2 linked regions of the Metabacillus sp. B2-18 genome follow. The main gene of each other region encodes a partner of the protein of the gene in region 2 in a complex. Links are inferred from orthologs where the notes say so. Each region holds a gene or a part of one and is shown on either strand. Other genes may lie near its edges.

Region 1 (6,640 bases), 1.3 Mb from region 2 along the record:
ACAGGAAGTGGAAAGTCAAAAAAAGAAGCTGAGCAACATGCTGCACAAGAAGCACTTTCAAAGCTTCAACAAATAAATAAATAAGATGCTATGAAGGGCAGACTCATATTAGTATTGAATGAGTTGTCCTTTTTTTAAGGTTTTTACATGTTATCATTGATATTTTACGTTGATTGTTCTTATTTTTATGATGTCAAAATATCCAAATGTATGAACCGAGGTTCGACAAATTGTGATAAAATATGAAGGAGTTTGTCAGAAGAATAGTCTTATTAATAACATTACAAAAAAATAACTTAAAAGAAAATAGTAAGGAGGATCACAATGTTCCTCAAACGATTGGATATTGTAGGATTCAAGTCCTTTGCTGAACGAGTAACTGTTGATTTTGTAAAAGGTGTTACAGCAGTAGTTGGACCTAATGGTAGTGGTAAAAGTAATATAACAGATGGAATAAGATGGGTATTAGGTGAACAATCAGCTAAGTCTCTTCGTGGAGCCAAAATGGAAGATATTATTTTTGCTGGAAGTGACTCTAGAAGAGGGCTGAATGTAGCGGAGGTAACCCTAACTTTAGATAATGATGACTCTTTCCTCCCAATTGATTATCACGAAGTTAGTGTAACACGTCGTGTATATCGTTCAGGGGAAAGTGAATTTTTTATTAATAAACAAAGTTGCCGTCTAAAAGACATTGTTGATTTATTTATGGATTCTGGTTTAGGTAAAGAAGCCTTTTCCATAATTAGTCAAGGGAAAGTCGAAGAAATTCTCAGCAGTAAATCTGAAGAACGTAGAACGATTTTTGAAGAGGCTGCTGGTGTTTTAAAATATAAGTCGCGTAAAAAGAAAGCAGAATATAAATTAGCTGAAACCCAAGAAAATTTAAATCGTGTTCAGGATATCCTTCATGAATTAGAAGGTCAGGTTGAACCTCTAAAAATACAGGCTTCAATCGCTAAAGATTATTTAGAGAAAAAAGAAGAATTAGAGAAAATTGAAGTAGCGCTTACGGTTTTCGAAGTAGAAGAGTTGCACGGGAAATACGAAGCTCTTTCAAAATCAGTAGAAGAGGGAAAAGACCGCGAATTAAAGCTTGCTGCAACAATGCAAAAACGTGAAGCCGATGTTGAACGAATGAAAGAGCATCTTAGTGCTTTGGATGATTCAATTGACGATCTACAACAAGTTCTCTTATTAACAAGTGAAGAACTGGAAAAACTAGAAGGTAGAAAAGAAGTCTTAAAAGAGCGAAAGAAAAATGCACATCAAAATAAAGCTCAGCTTGAAAGAACAATTGAAGAACTATCGGTTAAAATTTCTCAGTTAACTCATGAAAAGCAGGAACAAGAGAATCTATTAAATTCATATACAAATGAACTAGAAAAAATTAAAAGTGAACTGTCAGAAAAGCAAAAACTTGCCTCCACTTATGATCAAAATCTTGATGAAATGATTGAAGAATTAAAAAGTGAATATTTTGACCTACTAAATGAGCAAGCTTCATCACGTAACGAGATAAATTACTTAGAAGAGCAGCTTTCACAGCAAGAAAGAAAAAATACAAGACTGCTAGATTCTAATCAAAGATATGTGACTGAGCGTCAGGAAATCTTAGAAAAGAAGCTGAAAATTGAAGCAAATTATTCACTTATTGAAAAGCAATTATCAGACCAGATTAAAAGCTTTCGTGATACAACTGCGAAATTAGAAAACCTGAAGAATTCATATCAGAAAAAGGAGACAGCTCTTTATCAGGCTTATCAATTATTACAACAAACACGTTCGCGAAAAGAAGTTCTTGAATCAATGCAGGAGGACTATGCAGGCTTTTTCCAAGGAGTAAAAGAAATTCTAAAAGCGAAAGATGAGCTTGGAGGAATTCACGGTGCTGTTGCTGAATTAATTACAACAGATAAGGAATATGAAACAGCAATTGAAATTGCTTTAAGTAGTTCTATGCAGCATGTCGTTGTTCAAGATGAATCAGCAGCTAGAAAAGCTATACAATTTTTAAAGCAACATTCATTTGGACGAGCTACATTTTTGCCTCTATCAGTAATAAAGGAGCGTTCTATTAACCATCATGATTTAGCGTTGATTGAAAACCATCCTGCGTTTGTTGGGCTTGCGAAAAATCTTGTTAAGTATCAAGCTCAATTTCAATCAATTATTGGGAATTTATTAGGTACAGTCATTGTTACCTCTGACTTAAAGGGAGCAAATGATATTGCCAAGTTAATGAATTATCGCTATCGCTTAGTGACCCTTCAAGGTGATGTTGTGAATCCTGGGGGCTCGATGACAGGTGGTGCGGTAAAACAAAAGAACAATTCCTTACTGAGTAGACAACGTGAACTAGAACAAATTGTAGAAAAGTTATCTGTAATGGAGCAGAAGACTGAGGAGCTTGAAAAAGATGTTAAATCCTCAAAAGAATTAATTCAACAGCATGAAAAAACGCTAGAGGAGCTTCGTTCTAAAGGTGAAAACCTTCGATTAGAAGAGCAAAAAATCCGTGGTAACATACGAGAGATTGAATTGAATGAAAAAAATGTAAATGATCATTTGAAATTATATGATTCTGAGCGAGAAGCCTTTGAGTCTGAGAAAACAAGAATGATAGGTCGAAAAGATGAACTTCAGGTGAAATTAAAAGAGATTTCAACAAGTTTGGAAAAACTGGATAAAGAAATCGAAGAATTGTCTGTAAAGAAGACAACACAACAAACGTCTAAAGATGAACTGCAGAATCAACTTATTGAATTAAAGGTAGTACATGCAAGTAAGCAGCAAGTGTATGAGAATCAAAAAGAAAAAGTTGAACGTATAAAATTAGACTTACAAGAATCTCAACAAAAGCATAAAGATGCATCTGAAGATTATTCACTTCTTTCAAATGAGATGAGTTCAAGTTCTTCAGGTGAGGAAAAACTAGATGAAGCTGCTAATAAGAAGCTACAAGACAAAAACAAAACAGTTGAATTAATAGCTAGCAGACGTGAAGAGCGTCTTCAGTTACAAGAAAAGCTTGAACATGAAGAGCGGGAGCTAAAAGAATTAAAACGTCAGGATAAACAGCTTCAAGATATTTTAAAAGATGAGGAAGTAAAGTTAAATCGATTAGATGTTGAACTTGATAATCGATTAAATCATCTTCGAGAAGAATATTTCTTAACATTTGAAGGTGCTAAAGAAAAATATACTCTTGAAATAGAAGTTGATGAAGCGAGAAAACGTGTGAAGTTAATTAAACTTGCAATTGATGAACTTGGAACAGTAAACTTAGGAGCGATTGATGAATATGAACGTGTTTCTGAGAGATTTACGTTTTTAACAGAACAACGCGATGATTTATTAGAAGCAAAAGATACGCTATATCAAGTGATCGATGAGATGGATATCGAAATGAAAAGAAGGTTCGAACAAACATTTAATGCTATTCGTTCTCATTTTGAATCTGTTTTTCAGGCATTATTTGGTGGAGGACGGGCTGAGTTGAAACTAACTGATCCTAATGACCTTTTAAATACTGGTGTTGATATTGTGGCACAGCCTCCGGGGAAAAAACTTCAAAACCTTGGCTTGCTTTCTGGTGGAGAACGTGCCTTAACAGCTATTGCCTTACTGTTTTCTATTTTAAAGGTACGACCGGTTCCTTTTTGTGTACTAGATGAAGTGGAAGCGGCACTTGATGAAGCAAACGTACACCGATTCGCACAGTATTTAAAAAAATTCAGTCATGAAACACAATTTATTGTTATCACGCATCGGAAAGGTACTATGGAAGAGGCTGATGTATTATATGGCGTAACAATGCAGGAATCAGGTGTTTCTAAGCTTGTATCTGTTAGACTTGAAGAAACAAAGGAATTAGTGCAATCTTAGTGGAAAGGAAACGACAAAGATGAGCTTTTTTAAAAAATTAAAAGAAAAAATTACTCAACAAACAGATTCTGTTACTGAAAAATTCAAAGAGGGCTTAACAAAGACAAGAGATTCTTTTGCTGGTAAAATGAATGATCTTGTAGCTAGATATCGTAAAGTGGATGAAGAGTTTTTCGAAGAGCTTGAAGAATTACTCATTAGTGCCGATGTTGGTGTTGCTACTGTTATGGATTTAATTGATGAATTAAAGATGGAAGTGAAACGTCAAAATATCCAAGATACGAAAGAAGTTCAAGCTGTTATTTCTGAAAAGCTTGTTGAAATATATGAAGGTAGCGATCATGATGAGTCGCTCAATAAATTGGAATTACAAGCTGGAAGATTAAATGTCGTTTTATTTGTAGGTGTAAATGGAGTAGGGAAAACTACGACAATTGGCAAGCTAGCACATAAACTAAAAAGCGAAGGAAATTCTGTTTTATTGGCTGCTGGTGATACTTTTAGAGCAGGAGCTATTGAGCAGTTAGAAGTGTGGGGAGAGCGTGTAGGTGTTGATGTTATTAAACAATCGGAAGGTTCTGACCCTGCTGCGGTTATGTATGATGCTGTTCAGGCAGCTAAGGCACGTAATGTCGATGTTTTACTCTGTGATACAGCTGGAAGACTACAAAATAAAGTTAATCTGATGAAAGAGCTTGAGAAAGTTAAGCGTGTAATCGAACGTGAAATACCTGGAGCTCCTCATGAAGTATTGCTTGTACTAGACGCAACAACAGGTCAAAATGCTATGACACAAGCAAAACAATTTTCCCAAGCAACAGATGTATCAGGAATAGTTCTTACAAAATTAGACGGTACTGCAAAAGGTGGTATTGTGTTAGCGATTAAAGGAGAGCTTGATATCCCTGTGAAGTTTGTTGGTTTGGGAGAAAAAATGGATGATTTACAAGAGTTTAACACGGAACAATATGTTTATGGTCTTTTCTCAGGAATAATTGAAGCACAAGAAGAAGAGTAAATAATCATTATTAAAGCTATCAATTTCATTTATTGAGATTGTTAGCTTTTTTGTTTTATTCAACACAAAACGTGAGTAAGAATGTGCTTATACATCGTCGCTATCACAATTTTCATATACAATTACTTGACAAGAAAAAGCTTCCTATGTAGACTAATAAGTTGTAAAGGTAATTCACTTAACAAAGGGGTGAATCGGCATGATGCTTGAAAAAACGACGAGGCTTACGTATTTATTTGATTTCTATCAATCGTTGTTAACACCTAAGCAGAAAAGCTATATGTCGTTATACTATTTAGATGATTTCTCCCTTGGTGAAATTGCGGAAGAGTATGATGTGAGTAGACAAGCTGTTTACGATAACATTAAACGAACTGAAGCAATGCTGGAGCAATATGAAGAGAAGCTATTATTATTTCAAAAATTTCAAGAGAGACAAAAGTTAATGACAAAACTACGTGAATTTTCTCCTAACATTGAGAACAAAGCTATGTTTGATTCATTACTAAATGAACTTGAGAAATTAGATTAGGAGGCGGCATATTATGGCATTTGAAGGATTAGCCGACCGACTGCAGAATACGATGGCCAAAATTCGCGGCAAAGGGAAAGTATCTGAAGCAGATGTAAAAGAAATGATGCGTGAAGTACGCCTTGCTCTTTTAGAAGCGGATGTTAACTTCAAAGTCGTGAAGGACTTTATTAAGCGCGTTAGTGAGCGCGCTGTTGGTCAAGAAGTTATGAAAAGCTTAACTCCAGGCCAACAGGTCATTAAAGTGGTTAAAGACGAGCTGACTGAACTGATGGGTGGAGAGCAGAGTAAAATAGCTGTGTCCAACCGCCCGCCAACGGTTATTATGATGGTTGGTTTACAGGGTGCTGGTAAAACAACAACTACCGGTAAACTCGCAAATTTATTAAGAAAAAAGCATAACCGTAAGCCGTTACTTGTTGCTGCTGATATTTACCGTCCTGCGGCGATAAAGCAGTTAGAGACATTAGGTAAACAATTGGATATGCCTGTTTTCTCATTAGGTGATCAAGTTAGTCCAGTTGAAATAGCAACAAAGGCATTAGCCCACGCAAAAGAAGAACATCATGATTACGTAATTATTGATACTGCAGGTCGTCTTCATATTGATGAAAATCTTATGGAAGAGCTTGAGCAGGTAAAAGAAATTGCGAAACCAGATGAAATTTTTCTTGTTGTTGATGCGATGACGGGTCAAGATGCGGTGAATGTTGCCAAAAGCTTTAATGAGCAGCTTGGGTTAACAGGGGTTGTTTTAACCAAACTTGACGGTGATACTCGTGGTGGAGCGGCACTTTCTATTCGGTCTGTTACTAATACACCTATTAAGTTTGTTGGGTTAGGTGAAAAGCTTGATGCTCTTGAGGCGTTTCATCCAGAACGGATGGCTTCAAGAATTTTAGGTATGGGTGATGTTTTAACACTTATTGAAAAGGCTCAAACAAATGTAGATGCTGAAAAAGCAAAAGAGTTAGAACAAAAAATGCGTACAGCATCCTTCACATTTGATGATTTCCTTGAGCAGCTTGGTCAGGTGCGCAATATGGGACCTTTAGAGGATCTAATTGGCATGTTGCCGGGGGCTAACAAGGTGAAGGGTTTGAAAAACCTTCAAGTTGACGAAAAGCAAATCAGTCATGTAGAAGCAATTATTAAGTCCATGACAAAAGCTGAAAAGATAAACCCTGAAATTATGAATGCTT
Region 2 (7,816 bases):
AAGTCAACCTTGCAAGTATTAATTCTGGAGCATTTAAGGTTACAATAACAAGCTTAAATATTTAATATACATAATTAAAATCAAACATAAAGATTGCAACATTCACATTATACGGATAAAATAAATTTATAACTTCATATTTCGTTTTACATTCTTCGGGGCAGGGTGGAATTCCCTACCGGCGGTGATGAAGGTGCAAAAAACGCATCTTCTAAGTCCGTGACCCGTTAACAATTGTTAACGGTGGATCTAGTGAGAATCTAGGGCCGACAGTTAAAGTCTGGATGGGAGAAGAATTGCGCGAACTTTTTGCGGTGTATTAAATTCTGTTTTAAAATGGAATATTAATACTCTTATTTGACATATTCAAATATCAATTTTTCAAATAATAAAGCCCGAGGTCTATAGACTTTGGGTTTTTTTGTTCTTTACTCAATGAGTAAGGTAATGTAACGGAATATATGATTTTTATTTATACAGAAAGGAGGAATTGAACTTTATGTTTACTGGAATCATTGAAGAAATTGGAACAGTTTTAAGTGTGAAAAGTTCTAAAGATGCGATTGTTTTTTCAATAGGAGCAAAGAACATTTTACACGATGTAGCATTAGGAGATAGCATTGCTGTTAATGGTGTGTGTTTAACAATAACAGAGTATACAGATCAAGCTTTTTCTGTTGACGTTATGCCTGAAACCGTGAGAAGCACTTCTTTAGCGCAACTAAAACAAGGTTCAGCAGTTAACTTAGAAAGAGCGATGGCAGCAAATGGACGTTTTGGAGGTCATTTTGTTTCCGGACATGTTGATGGAATAGCGAAAATTGTGAAAAAACAACAAGTATCTAATGCTGTTTATTATGAACTTCAATTACCGGAAGAACTTACAGATACATTGATACATAAGGGATCAATCACAATTGATGGAATTAGTTTAACAATCTTTGGATTAGAAAAAGACAAGGTCGTTATTTCAATTATTCCACACACTTTACAAGAAACGATTCTCGGTTCTAAAGGTGTAGGGGATATTGTGAACATTGAATGTGATATGATTGGGAAATATATAAAGAAATTCGTTACTCAGCAAACAGCCCAAACAAATTCTTCAATAAGCCAATCATTTTTAAAAGAAAATGGATTTGCATAGCGGGATAATTAGATAGAGGGGGGTATGATCATGTTTCATACTATCGAAGAAGCGATAACAGACCTTAGGGAAGGGAAAGTCGTTATTGTTGTAGATGATGAGGATCGAGAAAATGAAGGGGACTTTGTTTCTTTAGCCGATCGGGTAACTCCTGAAGCAATAAATTTTATGATTAAGCATGGTCGGGGCCTTGTATGTGTACCAATTACTGAAAAGCAAGCAACAAAACTAGGCCTTGCTCCTATGGTTACTCATAATACAGACCCTCATGGGACTGCCTTTACAGTTAGTGTTGATCATAAAACAAATACAACAGGAATTAGTGCATTTGAGCGTGCAGATACAGTTATAGCGTTATTAGATGATGATTCAAAGCCATCTGATTTTAAACGACCAGGCCATACCTTTCCGTTAGTAGCTAAAGAAGGTGGTGTATTACGTCGTGCGGGCCATACTGAGGCTGCCGTAGACTTGTCTCGTCTTTGCGGTGCAAAGCCAGGAGGAGTTATATGTGAAATTATTAAAGAAGATGGTACAATGGCTCGAGTGCCTGATTTATTAACGATTGCAAAAGAGTTTAATTTGAAAATTATCACGATTAAGGATTTAATTCAATATCGAAACCGCAGAGAAAAACTTGTTAATCGAGAGGTTGAAATTGAATTACCTACTGAGTTTGGAACATTTCGTGCCATTGGGTATTCAAATTCTTTAGATGAGAAGGAACATGTGGCCTTTGTAAAAGGTGATATTAACCCTGATGAAGCTACTCTAGTAAGAGTTCACTCTGAATGCTTAACAGGAGATGTATTCGGTTCTTACCGATGTGATTGTGGCCCACAATTACATGCAGCTCTTTCCCAAATTGAAAAAGAGGGAAAAGGGGTTCTTTTGTATATGCGTCAGGAAGGTAGAGGAATCGGATTAATTAATAAAATGAGAGCCTACAAGCTTCAAGAACAAGGCTATGATACAGTTGCGGCTAATGAAAAATTAGGTTTTGCACCAGATTTAAGAGATTACGGGATTGGAGCACAAATTTTAAAAGATCTTGGTATCGAAAAAATGAAGCTTTTAACAAATAATCCTCGTAAAATTGCTGGCTTAGAAGGATATGGTCTTACAATTGAAGACAGAGTTCCTATACAAATGCCATCAAGAGAAGAAAATGAACAGTATTTACGAACAAAATATGAAAAACTAGGGCATTTCCTACATTTTTAAAGAAGGTTATGTAACATTACATTGGAGGAATTAGATATGAATACATTTGAAGGTCATTTAATTGGTAGTGGATTAAAGGTAGCAATCGTTGTAGCAAGATTTAATGAATTTATTACATCAAAGCTTCTAGGTGGAGCTGAAGATGGTTTAAAAAGGCATGGTGTAGAGGAAAACGATATAACTGTTGCATGGGTACCCGGAGCGTTTGAACTTCCTCTAGTAGCAAAGAAATTAGCTGAATCCGGTAAGTACGATGCTGTTATTACATTGGGAACGGTCATTAGAGGGGCTACTACACATTATGATTATGTTTGTAACGAAGCTGCCAAAGGTGTTTCACAAGCATCCTTATCTACAGGTGTTCCGGTGGTCTTTGGAGTATTAACAACAGAGACGATTGAGCAAGCTATTGAGAGAGCAGGCACAAAAGCCGGAAATAAAGGTTATGAGGCAGCTGTTACGGCAATTGAAATGGGTAATTTGTTAAAGTCCCTTGATTAATTTTGGTAAAAGTGTTTAAAATCGATAAAAAACTGTATATAATGTTTTGAGAAGTGATTTTTAATTTTTGGGAAAATATGTATAGGTTTTATCGATTTAATACTTTTGCTTTCTTAGAGGAAGCTAATTCGTTAATGAGGGGTATCTATGTTAATTCGCTTTAAAAAAAGTTTTGAAAAGATTGCAATGGGCTTACTGTCTTTTATGCCTGCAGAAAAAGACTTAAAGCAATTACAGCAAACAATAAAACAGTATGAAACAGTAGATGAATGGCAGTTGTTTCTCTGGAAGCAAGATGAAGACATTATAGGTGCTATTGGTGTTATATTTAAAGGTGAAGATACGGTGGAAGTACAACACATAACAGTTAATCCTTCTCACCGACAACAAGGTATCGGCAAAAAGATGGTAAATGCACTCATCGACCTCTATAAAAACAAATCAGTTGTTCCAAATGACGAAACTGAAGCTTTTTTCGAAAAGTGTAAGGATTGTTAAAAAGAAGCCGGAAATCATTGTGATTTCCGGCTTCTTCATTTCAATTTTTATTTTTACGGATTTTCAGCTGGTGCAATCTTTCATTAATAACATCTGTGCGATTACGTTTTGTATGTTTATTTAACAAAAATTCATCAGTTAAGTCGCTATCCACACCCCAACTAAGGTTTTTCTCAGAACAACGCTTTAGGCAAAGACTCATTAATTTATCGTCTCTTATAGGTAGGTTAAAACTATAATAGGGTTTATGATCAAGAATTTCATGTTTGCGTTTCTTTAGGGTTTTAATTAACTCTTCATTATGTAAGCCTAATTTCTTGATATTTAATGAATCATTTTCAAGGATATGTATCGCATTCGATATCATTTTCAAAGCCCCTGCAAAATTTCCCCTTCTATGATGATAAGCACAAACAGCAATTTGAATGAATCCCACCCAATGTTTTTTTCTTTCTTTCGGTGGATCCTGTTTCCAGTGTTCCTCTAACACCTCATGACATTCAAAATAGTCTCTTTCACAGTGAAAATAAATGAGATAATCAATGTATGCAGCATCATACATAGTTGTTTCACCTCCACCATAATTAATTTGTGTAAGTAGTGTACCATAAATTTTTCCGAAAACAGATTAAAAGCTGCTGAATGTCAGCAGCTTTCTTGTTGCTATTATAACCAAGCAGCACCAACGATAATTAATAAAATAAACAATACAACGATTAACGCGAATCCTCCGCTATAGTTAAAACCATGTTCACCCATGTTTTATTCCTCCTTAATGATTAGCTGTTACACTTGTAATATATGAGCAAAACGCTGATGTGTATGGGCTAATGACTAGAAACAGGGTATTTTTATTTAAATAATCGAAAATGGCTTATTTAATTGATCATTGCCAACTTATGATCAAACGAATGAAATAACTATTGGACATGTCGAAAAATTGCTCTATACTATATGGTGGCTAGTTGTAAGAATGGTGGGATAGAATTTGCAATATCATGTTAAAATTAATGCTTTTGAAGGTCCTTTAGATCTGTTACTTCACTTAATAAATCGCTTAGAAATTGATATATATGATATACCTGTTTCAGAAATAACGGAACAATATATGCTTTATATTCACACGATGCAGGAGCTTCACCTTGATATTGCGTCAGAGTATCTGGTTATGGCTGCAACGCTTCTTTCTATTAAAAGTAGAATGCTTCTTCCGAAACAAGAAGAAGAGCTATTTGAGGATGAATTTGGTGAAGAACCAGAAGAAGACCCACGTGATGAATTAATGAGAAGGTTAATTGAATACAGGAAATATAAAGAAGCTGCAGATGATTTAAGAACTCTTGAAGAAGGTCGTTCCCAAGTTTTCACAAAGGCTCCAAGTGACTTGAGTGAATATGTATCAGATTCACAGCAGCAAATCGACTCTTTAAATGTAACCATTTATGATATGTTAGGGGCTTTTCAAAAGATGCTTCGGAGAAAGAAAATTCAAAAGCCTGTACAAACAAAAATTGCTCGTCAAGAAATTCCGATCGAGAAGCGGATGGAGGAAATTCTCACTGATTTGCGTACACATTCAGGTAGGCGCCGTTTTAGTGATTTGTTTCCTTCAAACAGTAAAGATCACTTAGTTGTTACCTTTTTGGCTATTTTAGAATTAATGAAATCACATTTAATTTTAATTGAACAAGAAAATAATTTTGCAGATATTTATATAATGGGGAGTGAGTAATTCATGGCCTTAGGTGTGATTGAGTGGAATTCAATCGTTGAAGCATTATTATTTGCTTCAGGAGACGAGGGTCTTTCCCTAAAACAGTTAGCGATGGTGTTGGAGCTCGAAGAACAAGAAGTTAAGGATATCTTAAGTGAGCTCTCTGACAGTTATAAACAAAAAAATAGAGGTATAGAGCTTGTTGAAGTGGCAGGGCATTATCAACTAACAACAAAAAAAGAACATGCAACATATTTGAAAAAATTAGTTGAATCCCCAGGAAATGCTTCACTTTCACAAGCAGCATTGGAAACATTAGCTATTGTGGCGTATCGACAGCCAATCACAAGAGCAGAAATAGAAGAAGTTCGCGGAGTGAAAACAGAAAGACCTATTCAAACGCTGGTTTCCAAGATTCTAATTAAAGAGGTAGGAAGAGCCGAAGGAACAGGACGGGCAATTCTTTATGGAACCACAAAAGAATTTTTAGAGTATTTTGGTCTAAAATCAATTAAAGAACTTCCACCACTTCCAGAGAAATCAGATGATGCATTTGAACAAGAAGAAGCAGATTTATTCTTTGAAAAATTTAATGAAACATTAGAGGAATTAAAATAATATTGACTGCTGATTTAAGATATCTTGCCTAGATAGAGGGAAAATATTTTAAATTGAGCAGTCTTTTTTTATATGAAAGTAATAATATTCTAATGATGACATAAGAGGTAAATAAACCTGCTTGGAAGGGAAGAGGATGTGTCCTATGGACAACACATTAATTAAAGCTGAGACAGAAAAAGTGGCATTCTTTTTAGAAAATGTAGTTGAAAAAATGACAACTTACATGAATTCAGTCACGATACGGTCTTTAGAAGATGAAGTTGAGTGTGAAAAACCATATTTACTTGAGTTACTAAGAGCTGCACGAAGTTTGTTAGTCTTTTGTGAGGAGGCACTTGATGCTTGTCGTCAAATGATAAGAAATTCGATCATAACACCCTCTTATGCAAGGCAGCTATTTGAGAAAATTTATTATCAGTGTATTGAAAGGTTTTTTCATCCCAAAAATGACACATGGTATGAAAATAGTCGTTGTTCTTATACTGATTCAGAAATGATCGTTTTTAGAAAAACTGCCCCTCCCTCATTCGTTCGATTTATTTATTCCTTGGAAAAGGATTTTATAACCATTCGTGAAGAAATAGATTTTGGGGTTCAGTCACAATTATAAAATAAGCTTCTATGGATATAAGAAAAACAAAGGCTTTCACTATTATAAATTAGTGAAAGCCTTCATTTTTACAAATTTTCATTCATAAGCTTTGTCCACGTGCATAAACTTGTACAAAACGAACGAGTAAGGGGACGTGGATGTATTATGCCGCATATTAAGAAAGTGACAGCAGGTTTTATCATCATTTTTTTGTTAATGGGAATCGTTCCTAAGCAAACATCTGCTGTTGGTGTTAGTGCTCAAACTGCCATATTAATAGAGCAGGAATCTGGAAGAATTCTTTATGAAAAGCAGGCACATAAAAAAATGCGTATTGCTAGTATTACAAAAATCATGACAGCCATTCTTGCCATAGAGTCTGGAAAACTAAATGAAATGGCAACAGTTAGTGAACAAGCCATTCGAGCTGAGGGGTCATCGGTATATTTACAGAAGGGTGAAAAAATTAAACTAGAAGATTTAGTTTATGGACTGATGCTGCGATCTGGAAATGATGCAGCAGTCGCTATTGCTGAACATGTAGGAGGTAGTCTAGAGGGGTTTGTTGTCATGATGAACCAAAAAGCAGAAGAAATTGGGATGTCAAATACTGAATTTGCTAACCCTCATGGGCTTGATGATCATGAAAATCATTATTCAACAGCATATGATATGGCCATTCTAACTCAATATGCAATGAAGAATAATACTTATCAAGAAATTTCTGGGACTGAAACTCATAAAGCTCCTAATCCTAATGAAAAATGGGACAGAGTATGGCATAACAAAAATAAATTGTTAACTAGCCTTTATAAATATAGTACGGGTGGTAAAACGGGTTATACAGTTAGAGCAAAAAGAACGTTGGTTTCAACTGCATCAAAGGGTGGAATGGATACGATTGTGGTAACACTAAATGATCCGGATGATTGGAAAGATCATATGAATCTTCATAACTATGCATTTAATAACTATGAGTTAGTAAATCTAAAGCATCAAGGTACACTTAGTGATATAGAAAATGAATTTTATGATAATAAAGTCTTTATAAACCGAGATGTACTTTACCCGCTTACAAAAGAAGAGCAAGAAAACGTTCGAATTAATATTTCATTGCAAAAACCACAAGAAGAATGGGAAGATCTTGAAAAAGTTCCGAATGTAGTAGGAGAACTGTCTGTCAAAGTTGAAGAGCGAGAGATAGCTGACATCCCGATTTATTTTGATAATGGAAAGGTCGAAAAGCCTAAAGGCTCATTTTGGGATCTTTTTAAAAACTTATTTTTTGCAATAACAGGTGTTAGCTAATGGTTAATTTAATATGGGTGTTATTAACAGTTATTGGGATCGTTTTTGCCATGTTTAATGGAACAATGGATGAAGTAAACGAAGCAATTTTTAAAGGTGGAAAAGAGGCAGTTACTATTTCAATTGGATTGATTAGTGTGTTGGTATTTTGGCTAGGTTTAATGAAGGTTGCTGAAGAAGCTGGATTATTAGAAAAACTAGGTAATTTGTT

The links. Proteins that work in one complex are often made in the same cells at the same time.
Region 1: the proteins of LPC09_RS16435 (region 2) and smc are in contact, whole or in part, in a crystal structure (PDB 3ZGX), measured with the Bacillus subtilis proteins. The link is inferred for Metabacillus sp. B2-18 from one-to-one orthologs.

Annotation. Positions count from the first base shown.
Region 1 is NZ_CP088245.1:1,902,429-1,909,068, forward strand. What follows is about bases 1-4,088. They hold smc (chromosome segregation protein SMC), read left to right. Parts: upstream 1-324; coding sequence 325-3,888; downstream 3,889-4,088. Other genes in these bases: rnc (ribonuclease III), read left to right, coding at 1-84; ftsY (signal recognition particle-docking protein FtsY), read left to right, coding at 3,908-4,088. In the rest of the region: more of ftsY, read left to right, coding at 4,089-4,906; LPC09_RS09550 (putative DNA-binding protein), read left to right, coding at 5,106-5,438; ffh (signal recognition particle protein), read left to right, coding at 5,452-6,640. UniProt on the Bacillus subtilis protein: Required for chromosome condensation and partitioning.
Region 2 is NZ_CP088245.1:3,232,893-3,240,708, reverse strand. Bases 3,337-6,230 are described here. They hold LPC09_RS16435 (segregation/condensation protein A), read left to right. Parts: upstream 3,337-4,358; coding sequence 4,359-5,102; downstream 5,103-6,230. Other genes in these bases: LPC09_RS16425 (DUF3907 family protein), read left to right, coding at 5,848-6,230; scpB (SMC-Scp complex subunit ScpB), read left to right, coding at 5,106-5,702; LPC09_RS16440 (YjcZ family sporulation protein), read right to left, coding at 4,037-4,129; LPC09_RS16445 (DUF309 domain-containing protein), read right to left, coding at 3,411-3,932; LPC09_RS16450 (GNAT family N-acetyltransferase), read left to right, coding at 3,337-3,370. In the rest of the region: ribE (riboflavin synthase), read left to right, coding at 500-1,147; LPC09_RS16460 (bifunctional 3,4-dihydroxy-2-butanone-4-phosphate synthase/GTP cyclohydrolase II), read left to right, coding at 1,178-2,371; ribH (6,7-dimethyl-8-ribityllumazine synthase), read left to right, coding at 2,408-2,872; more of LPC09_RS16450, read left to right, coding at 3,020-3,336; more of LPC09_RS16425, read left to right, coding at 6,231-6,315; LPC09_RS16420 (D-alanyl-D-alanine carboxypeptidase family protein), read left to right, coding at 6,463-7,605; LPC09_RS16415 (nucleoside recognition domain-containing protein), read left to right, coding at 7,605-7,816. UniProt on the Bacillus subtilis protein: Participates in chromosomal partition during cell division. May act via the formation of a condensin-like complex containing Smc and ScpB that pull DNA away from mid-cell into both cell halves.